Regions from separate parts of the Oceanobacter antarcticus genome, predicted to be linked through region 1. Evidence: predicted binding sites of a transcription regulator. Region 1 holds the regulator's gene; each other region holds the start of a gene.

Evidence for each region. The regulator LexA, encoded in region 1, represses DNA repair genes until DNA is damaged. The targets are predictions, from matches to a motif close to TACTGTNTANNTANACAGTA.
Region 2: the regulator LexA is predicted to act here: its motif matches at 1,621-1,640, upstream of recA (recombinase RecA).
Region 3: the regulator LexA is predicted to act here: its motif matches at 1,603-1,622, upstream of recN (DNA repair protein RecN).
Region 4: the regulator LexA is predicted to act here: its motif matches at 1,870-1,889, upstream of uvrD (DNA helicase II).

What each region holds. Positions count from the first base shown of each region.
Region 1 covers NZ_JBBKTX010000005.1:129,300-132,468, forward strand. The annotation lists gene WG929_RS05675 (CpaB family protein) at 1-162, opposite strand, end outside; gene WG929_RS05680 (hypothetical protein) at 236-613, opposite strand; gene lexA (transcriptional repressor LexA) at 1,296-1,898, shown strand; gene WG929_RS05690 (cell division inhibitor SulA) at 1,951-2,394, shown strand; gene WG929_RS05695 (hypothetical protein) at 2,464-2,712, opposite strand; gene WG929_RS05700 (DUF6586 family protein) at 2,876-3,169, opposite strand, start outside.
Region 2 covers NZ_JBBKTX010000027.1:33,447-36,615, forward strand. The annotation lists gene WG929_RS17930 (AraC family transcriptional regulator) at 1-803, shown strand, start outside; gene WG929_RS17935 (CinA family protein) at 1,071-1,553, shown strand; gene recA (recombinase RecA) at 1,695-2,738, shown strand; gene WG929_RS17945 (regulatory protein RecX) at 2,713-3,169, shown strand, end outside.
Region 3 covers NZ_JBBKTX010000014.1:14,616-17,784, forward strand. The annotation lists gene recN (DNA repair protein RecN) at 1-1,573, opposite strand, end outside; gene grpE (nucleotide exchange factor GrpE) at 1,733-2,326, shown strand; gene dnaK (molecular chaperone DnaK) at 2,482-3,169, shown strand, end outside.
Region 4 covers NZ_JBBKTX010000013.1:44,748-47,916, forward strand. The annotation lists gene uvrD (DNA helicase II) at 1-1,817, opposite strand, end outside; gene WG929_RS11555 (MurR/RpiR family transcriptional regulator) at 1,965-2,852, shown strand; gene WG929_RS11560 (PA3496 family putative envelope integrity protein) at 2,965-3,156, shown strand.

The sequences.
Region 1 (3,169 bases):
TTCTGTGATCAAGGTGCCAGCAACCATGGGAGTATTAGCCACCAGAACCGCGTGATAATTCAGTTTATCAACCTGCCGATATCCTAATACTGCTGTCAGCAGGGACGATACTGCAAACACCGTCAGACCGATAATAGCACTGCCATTTAATGTACGTTTCATAACCAATCTCCTCAGCAATAGCCGAATGAACATTGGCCCTGGTCAGGAGACCAGAGCCAGACAGGTCAGATGATCAAGGTGCGGTCAGCGTCGCAGCGGAAGCGGAAGAGCTCGAGCCGGTGCTGGCAGTCGTGGTACCACCTTCCAGAGGTGTTGCTGTCACAAAGGTGAACTCGGTATTGTCGCCAGCATTTACATCCGGTGCATCGCCATAAACAGAACCTTCAATTACGGCCGTTTTTTCACCGTTGACAATGCCATTAAAGGCATAGGTTTGATCCAGACTGCCAATGGCTTCGGCAACATCTTCCATTTCTGCGGTGAGTGCATCGCGCATCGTCACCAGGCCAACCGTCAAACCGACGACCATGGTGGTCACCAGCAGTACCAGTTCCGAGGTCATAACGAAACCTCCTTGCTTGGTTTTACGCGACTTGATTGAAGTGGTCATAAGGTAATCCTCAGTGCATTTAATATTAGTTTTTTATTAGCTGGGAAAAGCATTAAAGCATTTCATCTTGAGCCACCCCCCATGAACGACCGATTTGCAATCAGCATTTGTTTCGGGGTTACAAGAGGTATTGCAGTGGGTGTGCCAACTTTCAAAAAAACAACAACAGCATTAAATTCAATGACAAAAAAACCTTTAAAACCCCTATAACTAATTGATTTATAAGGAATAAAAAAATTAGATAAATATTTAACCAGAGAGATTCCAAAGATATTATTTCGTAACAAGCCTGCGTGTTTTCAAATTCACTTTTCATATTCAAACCGAAAATGCAGTTTTGATTCGCAAAATGAGAATTAATTTGGGAATACCTAATCAGCAGCCGTTTGGAACCATCTATTTAATCCTGCACAGCGCTGCGCGAGCGTTGCTGAAGGTGCCATCTATTTAATTCGGTGCCCGCTGGGACTTTCGGATGGGGTCGAATCACGAAGCCGGTTTGCAAGCCTGCCGGGTCACTCCCACTGGAACCCAGCAGTTGCCAGAGGAACTCAGAATGACCCACAGCCGATGCCGCCGACAACAAGCCGGCACTGCAAATATCAACCACTGTGGGTTTACACAGTATTTTTTACTGTATATATTCACACCCACTGTACAGATAAACAGACATGGAAACTTTATGATCAAGCTCACCGCCAGACAGCAGCAGGTACTCAACCTGATCAAATCCGCACTGGAGGAAACCGGCTTCCCACCTACCCGAGCAGAAATCGCCAAGGAGCTTGGCTTCAAATCCCCCAATGCGGCGGAAGAACATCTGAAAGCACTGGCTCGCAAAGGCGCTATCGATATCATGCCTGGCGCGTCCAGAGGCATTCGGATCCTCAGCTCCGAGCAGGAAGGGTTGCCTATTGTTGGCCGCGTGGCAGCGGGTGAGCCCATATTGGCCCAGGAACATATTGAAGAGTACTGCAACCTGCCCGCCAATTTTTTCAAACCGGCCGCTGACTATCTGCTGCAAGTACAAGGCGACAGTATGAAAAACGCCGGTATTTTTAATGGCGACCTGATTGCCGTTCACAAATGTGAAAGCGCCCGCAACGGACAGATCGTCGTCGCCCGAGTCGAAAACGAAGTCACCGTCAAACGTCTTGAAAAAAATCGTCACAAGGTGCTGTTGCACCCAGAAAATGAACATTACGGCCCGATTATCGTCGACCTGCGCCAGCAAGAGTTTTATATCGAAGGTTTGTATGTCGGCGTTATTCGTCGCAATCACTAACTGTACATCCCAGCCAGATACCACAGGGTAGTCACCATTCACGAGGTTTTGTATGCGTCAACTCAGCTTGCCAGTCGATCGTCAGCCCGCTTTGCCGTTTACGAATGCCGCACCAGTGGAGACCAGGCCAAGACCGTCTGGCAGCCTGACCGAGGTGATTGTATCGGATGACAGCACCATTCAGCCGCTGCAGTTACTGCCCATGCTGGCCCACTGCAATTCCAGCGATCGCTGGCTGATGTGGCTAAGCCCGAACCGGACGCTGAACAAACAATGGCTGGCCAGTATGAATCTCGACAAGGCACCCGTGGTTCATATTGATCTGTGTGCAGATACCCAGAAAGTGTTGTGCCAACGGATCCTCGCCAGCGGCAACAGCCATCTGATCATCGAATGGCAAGGTAATATAAAACAACATCAACGTCGACAACTCCGTGAGCTGGCACGCCAGAGTGGCAGTCATGTCGTGCTGGTACAGATTCGCCAAAACCCCTGAGATTATTCAGCGCAAAAAAAAAACGGGCAGCAAGGCTACCCGTTTTATGGTCGATCATCAGCACGTGACTTAATGCAGCGAATACGTATGCTCTGCTACATCAAAGTCATCGTCGACATCCATACCAGACAGCTCACTGACCTTGCGGACACCCGCTTCCAGCATGACACGTGCAACATCCATATGGTGCTCACTCAAGCTGGCCTTGGCATCCTCTGAAAAGTGAATCCGCATCAGTGCATCGCCGTCTTGCTCATCAGCCCGACGCAACGCAACATCCCCATTGGAAAGCTCAATAATCTCGAAAAAGCGTGCCATATACCGTCTCACGAAAAATGGCCAACGAGTTTAACATAACCGGAGCGAACACACGCGAAACATAGCGTGCCACCCTTGTATTGCGGCACACTCGCTCGTCGTTACAAGCATCACATCAAACAGGAAATCCGGGCAGACTACACCCGTGGAAACCGAGTAAAGATCAGGATTCGCGCTGATTGGCGCGCTGCTCATCAATCAACCGATGAAAACTTGCCAACCAGTGAGACACACTATCGTCTTCATCACTGCTAGCTGACGACGCAATCAACCCGGACACTTCCGTCGCCAGCGACGAATCCACCGCCTGCGTATCCGGCCAGCCGAGCTGCTCCACGACCTGCAAAAAACGACAAAACCAACTGAACGTATCCACTGACAATGCTTGCCATTGACGCATATCCCCAGTGACCAGCGCGGTTTGTTGCAATAACTGAGTCAGCGAGTCAACCCGGTT
Region 2 (3,169 bases), on a different contig from region 1:
TCAGTATTGCCTGTCACTGGCACGTCCCCACGGGCGTTGTGCAGCTGTTGGTCAGCCATGCGGGTAGTCATCAGTTGTCTTGCTCTGGCAAGTCGTACCAATTACAAGCCGGTGACATTCTGGTGGTGTCAGAGGGGTCTCGTATGCAGCTGGTACCAGACGGCGACGGCTTTGTCAGTATTTTGATGCTACCCGTGGCTGAGTTAAAACAGGCGGCAATGGGGATGGGGTGGTTATGGCGTGGCTGCCACAAGGATATCCCCGTTTGTCGGTCACCAGAGCTTGAGCGCCTGGTTCGGGACATGGTGAAGCCGCAGTACAGCCCCGGATATTTCCACGAGCATATTCATTATTATCAGCTGCGGGTGTGTTATGCCCTGGTGCTGCAACTGTGGCAGGAACCGGGTCATTGTTTTATCGCTAACACGCCTATCGGAGATCGTGTGGTACATCAATTGCGCCAGCGCGTACTGGAAACGATTCTTGATGAACCGGAGGTTTCTGAGCTGGCTGCATACTGCCAGGTCAGTGTCCGTACCCTGTATAACCGTCTAAAGGCGACATTGGGTTGTACCCTCGGTGAATTTATTCGCCAGCTCAAGATTGAATGCGTATTCCAGGATTTGAATGCCAATCCCCGTATCGTGCGTAATGTCACGGAGGTAGCGATGAAATACGGCTTCTCCAATCCCGGCCGCTTTGCCCATTATTACCGTCAGCACATTGGCGAACTGCCTTCGGAAACCCTGCGGCGGAATTCTGCGGCAGCGGCTAATAGCCAAACATCAGCTCTCCGAAGCTGAGTCTTCCGCCATACTTCATACAAGGATCCGACATACAAGGATCCTATGCTATTTTTTTTACCGTACAGCATGCTCTCTTTGATAGGCCATTGATTGATAGGGCAGAGTTGTGAAAATAACAAGACTCCAACAGACTCTGGCATTGTCGCCACAAACGTCCTGTCGCTGGCATCCAGTAACGTCAAAAACGTTTCCCTTGTCAGATTCATCACCTCTAACCAGGCATCTTGCAAAGCGTTACACTGGAGGGGGCATCTGGAGAAAACTATGAATCTGTACAGCCTGACGGAAGACCTTGCCAATCAACTTGTGCTGCGCCACTGGCGGCTGGCGACTGCGGAGTCCTGTACCGGGGGTGGAGTCGCGGCTGCTTGTACCGACTTGCCAGGTTCATCTGCCTGGTTTGACTGCGGGTTTGTGACGTATTCGAACGAAGCCAAAATGCAGCTGCTGGGGGTGTCGAAAGAAACGCTGGTGGTGGATGGTGCAGTCAGTGAAGCGACGGTGCGGGAAATGGTCGCCGGTGCGGTGAGTCATAGCCGTGCCGATGTTGCGGTGTCTATCAGCGGCATCGCCGGGCCGGGGGGGGCGGTCCCGGGCAAGCCTGTGGGCACTGTCTGGTTTGCCTGGGGTAACCATCGGCGTATTAGTGCCGAGTGTTGCCATTTTGACGGTGACCGTGCAGCCGTACGCCAGCAAGCGGTTATACATGCCATCAGGGGCTTGACCCGTTGGCTGGAGCAAGCCTAAAAAACTGTGAATACATCCAGTAAAAAATAATTTGCTGGCTTGGCGCTGTTCGGAAATTGTGTTTAACTACTGGTCAAATTTACAGTAAAACTTTCCGGATCAGCCAGTGGATTTCATACGCTGGCGATGAGAGGACATTCAATGGACGCGAACAAACAAAAAGCCCTTGACGCTGCTCTGGGTCAGATCGAACGCCAGTTTGGCAAAGGCGCCATCATGAAGATGGGCGAGCAGCCTCGTGAAGCAATTCCGGCTGTTTCTACCGGCTCGCTCGGACTCGATATTGCACTTGGTATTGGTGGTCTGCCCATGGGCCGTATTGTTGAAATCTATGGCCCGGAAAGCTCAGGTAAAACCACCCTCTGTTTGTCGACCATGGCGCAGGCACAAAAGCAGGGCAAGACGGTTGCGATCATTGATGCCGAGCATGCCCTGGATCCCTTGTACGCTGAAAAGCTGGGTATTGATCTGGACAGTTTACTGGTTTCCCAGCCTGATACCGGCGAACAGGCGCTGGAAATTTGTGACAGCCTGGTACGTTCCGGTGCTGTCGATGTCATCGTGATTGACTCAGTGGCAGCATTGACACCGAAGGCTGAAATTGAAGGTGAGATGGGTGACAGCCACGTGGGTCTGCAGGCGCGTTTGATGTCTCAGGCGTTACGTAAAATCACCGGCAATGTCAAAAATGCCAACTGTCTGGTGATATTTATTAACCAGATTCGCATGAAGATCGGCGTGATGTTTGGTAGCCCGGAAACCACGACCGGTGGTAATGCGCTGAAATTCTATTCATCCGTGCGTCTCGATATTCGCCGTATCGGCTCGGTCAAGCAGGGTGACGAGGCCATTGGTAACGAGACCCGAGTCAAAGTCGTCAAGAACAAGGTTGCGCCACCGTTCAGACAGGCCGAATTCCAGATCATGTACGGCTCTGGCATCTACCACATGGGCGAGATTATTGATCTGGGTGTGAAGTGTGAGCTGGTGCAGAAAGCCGGTGCCTGGTACAGCTATCAGAACAACAAGATTGGTCAGGGTAAAGCCAATGCGGCGGCCTATCTGGAAGAGCATCCAGAAATCGCCGAAGAAATTGAAGCCGGCATTCGTGCCCAGCTGATCGTTGTTCCCAACCTGAATCAAAGTGCTGGCAACGACAATGTCGAAGAAGTCGAAGCTGACTGATTTATTACCTGCCATCAGCCTGGCTGAACTGCGACCGCAGCTGCGCCAGGCTGGTATCGATTTATTGTCCCGCCGCGAGCACAGCCGCGACGAATTACACAGCAAGCTGACCCGTCGTTTTTATGACCGTATTGACAGCGATGAGCGGCTGCGCTTCGAATTATTACTGAATGATATTCTTGATGACTTTACCCAGCGTGGCTGGCAAAGCGACGAACGCTTTACCGGATCTTTTTTGCGCACCCGATTTCAACGAGGGCAGGGGCCATTACGCATTCAGCAGGAGCTACGCCAGAGACGCGTAGCAGACGTCATCGTGCGCACGGCATTTGAAGGCTGTGAGCTGGACTGGTTTGAATTGGCCCGAGCCGGAGCGGCTAAAAAACTTGGAGTGAGTGGCGAACTTGCCAGAGTTCGCCTTGCGGATCAGA
Region 3 (3,169 bases), on a different contig from region 1:
CTCCGAGCTCCTGAATCCGGGTATGGGTATACTCATCACCGGAAATCTTGCTGACCAGAAAGTGTTGATGGGCTTGCGCTGCCACCTGAGGTTGGTGAGTGACACACATAACTTGTCCTCGTTCACCCAGGGATCGCATCAGGCGGCCAACCCGTTCTGCCGTGCCGCCACCGATGCCGACGTCCACTTCGTCAAAAATCATACAAGATATATCACTGGTTGCGGCAGTAACCACTTGGATAGCCAGGCTGATACGTGACAGTTCCCCCCCTGATGCCACCTTTGCCAGTGGCCCCGCTGGCATGCCTGGGTTGGTCTGCACCATAAACTGGATCTGGTCGAGACCCTGTTTGCCGGATTCTGCAGCTGACAAGGGTTCTATACGGGTTTCGAAATGTGTCCGTCCCAACGCCATTGCATCAAATTGGCTACATACATCAGCATCCAGCCTGGTTGCTGCGTTGATTCGGGCCTTGCTGAGCGTTTGCGCTTCGGTGATGTAGCGGTTTTCAAAGGTAATTACTCGTGCTTGCAATTCCGCGAGATCTTCGTCTGACAGGCTTAATTCCGCGAGAGTGGCTTCCTGCTGCTGCCAGTGATCGTACAGGTGGATGGGTTGAATCTGGTGTTTGCGTGCCATGCTGAAAATATCGCTGAGACGCTGTTCAACTTGCTGCAGGCGGTGAGGGTTAATATCAACCTGATCCAGATAGTGGCGTAAGGAGTTGCCCGCTTCTTCCAGTAGTATTTGGGCCTGCTGCATCAGATCGCGTGCTTCAACCAGACTGCTGTGCTGATCGTCAATACGCGCCAGTTGCTGATAGGCGATCCAGGCCATTTGAGCCGCACCCTGACCATCGCTGTCATCTCCGGTACTGGCTGCCAGTGCTTGTTGTCCGCCTAATAACATCGATTCAGCATTGGCCAGGCGTTTGTGTTCCAGCTCAAGGTCGGCCAGTTCGGTCGCGCCGATGGCCAGTTCTCGCAGCTCTTCAACCTGATAGCTGAGCAGTTGTCGCTGGGCTTGGATTTCACTGCTTTCTTCCTGCAATTGGCGCAGTCGTTTATGCAGTTGCTGCCATTGCTGGAAATAGTCAGCCACGGTTGTCGCCAGGGGTTTTAGATTGCCGAAGGCGTCGAGAATCTGGCGCGGAGCGTCTTTTTCCAGTAAGCGCTGGTGCGCATGCTGGGAGTGAACTTCAATCAGGTGCTGCGACAATTCGCGTAAATCATTGGCGGAAGCCGGGCGGCCATTGATATAGCCACGGGAACGACCCTCAGCAGAGACCACCCGGCGCAGCAATATGAGATCTTCCTCGTCAGGTATATCCCGGCAAGTCAGCCAGTTGCGGGCATTGGGTGTGGGGCAGAAGCTGGCGCAGATTTCCGCTCGTTCAGCTCCATGTCTGACCATGCCTGCATCGGCCCGTTGGCCCAGTGCAAGGCCGAGCGCATCCAGTAGAATTGACTTGCCTGCACCGGTTTCACCAGTGATGACTGCCATGCCTCGCTGGAATTCCAGTTCGAGGTGATCGACCAGTGCAAACTGGTGAATAGACAGATGGGTGAGCATGGAATAACTCCTTTATCTGAACGTATAACCAGTGTTTTTATATACAGTAGTAATTACTGTCAAGTGACAGTTTGAATTCTCTGCAAGTTATGCCCTTGAATCCGACGAGCGGAACCCCATATAGCTGCGAGCGCCATTTTTCGACGAGAGGAATATTTCATGTCAGACGAGCAAAAGATTCAGGACGAAGCCCTGCAAAACGAAGATCTTCAGCCTGAAGTAGCGATCGAAACCGAAGCGAGTGCAGAACCTGCCGCTGCTGGCATTGCCGATACAGAAATGCAGTTGGCAGCTGCCCAGCAAGAAATCGCTGATCTGAAAGAGCAGGTATTGCGCATTCAGGCAGAGATGCAAAACGTGCGTCGTCGTGCGGAGCTGGATGTAGAAAAAGCTCATAAGTTTGGGTTGGAAAAATTTGCCAATGAAATGGTTGCCGTTGTGGATAACCTCGAACGAGGTCTGGCAGCAGCACCAGAGGAAGAAGCCACCAAGGCTATTCGTGAAGGTATCGAGATGACCCTGAGCGGGTTTTTGTCGGCACTGGCCAAGTTTAATGTTGATGTGGTGGATCCGGTTGGGCATCCGTTTAATCCCGAGCACCATCAAGCCATGACGATGATCGAAAGTGCCGACGCCGAACCCAATTCTGTGCTCGCGGTGATGCAGAAGGGTTACGTATTGAACGGTCGTTTACTGCGTCCGGCGATGGTTGTGGTCAGCAAGGCTGCTCCTGCTATTGATGAAAATGCCTGATTGCATTGACTGCAAAAAATTAACGCCATGCCTTGAAAGCGCCAGCTTCGGACACATATACAGGTCATAGGCAAATACATGGCAACGGTCTTCGTTGCAATTGGTTTAAAGACAAGCAAGCAGTGATCACTGCTCGAGTTTTGGAGAGATTTATCATGGGTAAGATTATTGGTATTGACCTGGGAACCACCAACTCCTGTGTGGCGATCCTGGATGGTGGCAAGACCAGAGTGATTGAAAACGCTGAAGGTGATCGTACCACGCCTTCCGTCGTCGCTTATGCCGACGACGAAGTGCTGGTTGGCCAGTCAGCCAAACGTCAGGCGGTCACCAACCCGCACAACACCCTGTTCGCGGTCAAGCGTTTGATCGGCCGTCGTTTCAAGGATGATGTGGTTCAGAAAGACATCAAAATGGTGCCGTACAAGATCGTTGAAGCCAGCAATGGTGATGCTTGGGTAGAAGTGCGTGGCGAACAGTTTGCACCGCCACAGGTTTCTGCTGAAATCCTCAAGAAAATGAAGAAAACCGCAGAGGATTACCTCGGCGAAAGCGTGACTGAAGCCGTTATTACCGTACCGGCTTACTTTAACGATTCCCAGCGTCAGGCGACCAAAGATGCCGGCAAAATTGCTGGTCTGGAAGTCAAACGTATCATCAACGAGCCAACCGCTGCGGCATTGGCTTACGGAATCGATAAAGAAAGTGGTGATCGTACCATCGCGGTTTACGACCTGGGTGGTGGTACGTTCGATATCTCCATTATTGAAGTCGCTGACGTTGATGGTGAAAAGCAGTTTGAAGTTTTGGCCACTAATGGTGACACCTTCCTCGGTGGTGAAG
Region 4 (3,169 bases), on a different contig from region 1:
GCACGTGTTATTCCGACATAGGCCAGACGCCGCTCTTCTTCCAGGCCATCAGCATCATCCATCGACATTTTGTGCGGGAATAAGCCATCTTCCAGCCCGGTAAGCACCACTTGGGGGAACTCCAGCCCCTTGGCAGAATGCAGCGTCATCATTTGCACCGCATCTTCATGCTCATCGGCCTGACCTTCACCCGCATCCAGGGCAGCGCTATCGAGAAATTGCACCAGCAGACTGGCTTCTTCGTCATCACCACTGCCTTCAAAAACTCGGGCAGCATTCACCAGCTCCTCCAGGTTTTCCACTCGAGCCTGGCCCTTTTCGCCCTTTTCCTTGCGGTGATGTTCTATCAGCCCCGTCTGGGCAATCACTTGATCCACCAGCTCGTGCAATTCTATGTCATCAATCCCGACACACATCTCGTCAATCAGCGTCATAAAACCCGTGACGGCAGCACCAGCCCGTTTCGGCAAGCCCCCCGTTGCAGTCACCTCGGTACAAGCATCCCATAACGAGCAGCCCTGATCTCGGGCGATTGAACGCAAGGTATCCAGAGTTTTTTCACCAATCGCACGGGTCGGTACGTTAATCACCCGCTCCATCGCAGCATCGTCCTGCCGATTTAACAACAGTCGCAGATACGCCATGGCATTCTTGATTTCCAGTCGTTCATAAAAACGCTGGCCACCATAGATGCGGTAGGGAATACCCGCCCGCAGCATGGCCTCTTCCAGAGTGCGCGACTGGGCATTGGAGCGATAGAGAATGGCCATGTCGGCCCTGGCATGGCCTTTTTTGGCCCAGCTGTCTACCAGGTCGGCGATGTAACGGGCTTCATCTTGCTCATTAAAGGCGCGGTACAAGCGGATAGGGTCACCCTTTTCACCCGTTGTATGCAGTTGTTTCCCCAGCCGTCCGCTGTTGTTACTGATGACGGCGTTGGCGGCATCCAGAATCGTCGCCGTTGAGCGGTAATTTTGTTCCAGCTTGATCATTTCCGCTCCAGCAAAGTCCTGCTGGAAATTGCGAATATTACCGATGTTAGCGCCTCGCCAGCCATAAATGGACTGATCATCATCCCCTACCGCCATCACAGACACCGCATTGCCTGCCAGCAAACGAATCCAGGCGTACTGAATGTTGTTGGTATCCTGAAACTCATCAACCAGAATATGGCTGAAACGTTGCTGGTAATGCTGCAGCAACTCCGGGTTATGCAACCAGAGCTCATGAGCTCGCAGCAGGATTTCACCAAAATCGACCATACCGTTTTGCTGGCAGTTTTCTTCATAGACCTGGTAAAACTGCTGCAAGGTACGGGTAAAAGGGTCGGCGGAGGGAATGACGTGGGCGGCACGCCGCCCTTCATCCTTTTGTTCGTTAATAAACCACTGCATCTGTCGCGGTGGATAGCGGCTATCATCGATATTGTTCGCTTTCATCAACCGCTTGATCAGCCGCAGCTGGTCATCACTGTCCAGGATCTGGAAGTATTGGGGCAAACGGGCTTCACGCCAATGCTGTTTCAGCAAGCGATGAGCCAGGCCATGAAACGTACCCACCCACATGCCGCTGACCGGCACATCCAGCAACTGCTCCAGACGGCCTTTCATTTCCTTTGCCGCTTTATTGGTGAAGGTCACCGCCATCAAGGCAAAAGGCGAGACATTTTCAACCTTGAGTAACCAGGCAATGCGATGTACCAGCACGCGGGTTTTGCCCGAGCCTGCGCCTGCCAGTACCAGCTGATGGGGGGATTGCGCAGCCACCGCATTACGCTGGCCATCGTTTAATTGATCTATTATCAGTGAAGTATCCATGCCGCGAGTCTATCAGATTGCACCCGTTGCGGAAGGTGCTGATCAACAAATCCCCTGTTTATCCGTACAGCAGGATATTTAACAGGACGATGAGGGAGAGGCACTCTATAATCTGTGACCAAATTTCAATTATTCGGACTCATTATTGTGAGAAACAGCCCGATTCTGGCCGAAATATCTGCAGCCATACCCAACTTGCGCAAATCCGAGATCAAAGTGGCGGAATACGTGTTGCGGTCGCCACAGCAAGTGATGCACATGCGCATCGTCGACCTCGCCCAGGAAGCCCAGGTAAGTGAACCAACCATCGTCCGGTTTTGCCGTGGCATCGGCTGCAACAGTTTTCAGGAATTCAAGGTTCGCGTCGCCCAGGAAATGGCTATTACCAACAACATTGGTCAATTTGCCATCGCCACAGACGACAGCATCAGTAATATTTGCAGCAAGATTGCCGACACCACCATCCAGCGACTGCATCAAGTCAAATCGCAGCTGAAATCAGAACAGGTAGGGGTCGCTGCCAATGCCATCAGCATGGCCACCCGTGTCGAATTTTATGGCTATGGTGCCTCTGGGGCCGTCGCTATTGATGCACAACACAAGTTTTTTCGGCTGCAAGTTGCGACAGCGGCTTACAGTGACCCTCATATGCAAGCCATGTCCGCAGTGACTCTGGGGCCTGAAGACGTCGCTGTCGCCATCTCTCAAAGTGGCCGCACCAAGGATCTGCTCAATTCCATTGCCCTGGCCCAGCATCATGGTGCCAAAGTCGTTAGCCTGGCGCCCGCCAATACTGCGGTCAGCTTGCAAGCCGACTACCCGATTCATATCAATATTGAAGAAGACACCGAACAATTTACTCCGATGACCTCCCGTATTGCCCACCTGATGGTGATCGACATGTTGGCTGTCGCCGTCACACAGCGCCGAGGCCCCGAGTTTGCTCGCCACCTCATCAATATCAAACGCAGCATCAAGTCATTGCGGCTGGAACAGGGTAACGAACCCTTCAACCCGAAAAATATTATCGGTTAAATAGCTAACCGGTTGGCAGATACATCAATCCGGGTCATTACTGTCATTCGACTGCAACCTGGGAAATCAAAAATAGTCATAGCCCTGCCAAACCAACCCAAGGAGCGTGACGATGGAAGCTGCAATCAAGTTTGAGACTCATGAACAGGTTGTGACGTTTGACCCCCAAGGTAATGTAGTGGTCAACAAAACCAGCAAAATGCCCGCCAAAGTAGTCGCACGCCGAGCGATTGAAGCGTATAGCGAACGCAAGCATCTGGAGCAAGACCTTGATGATCGCTATTACGATTTTATCGACCTCTGATATTTTTTTTGTC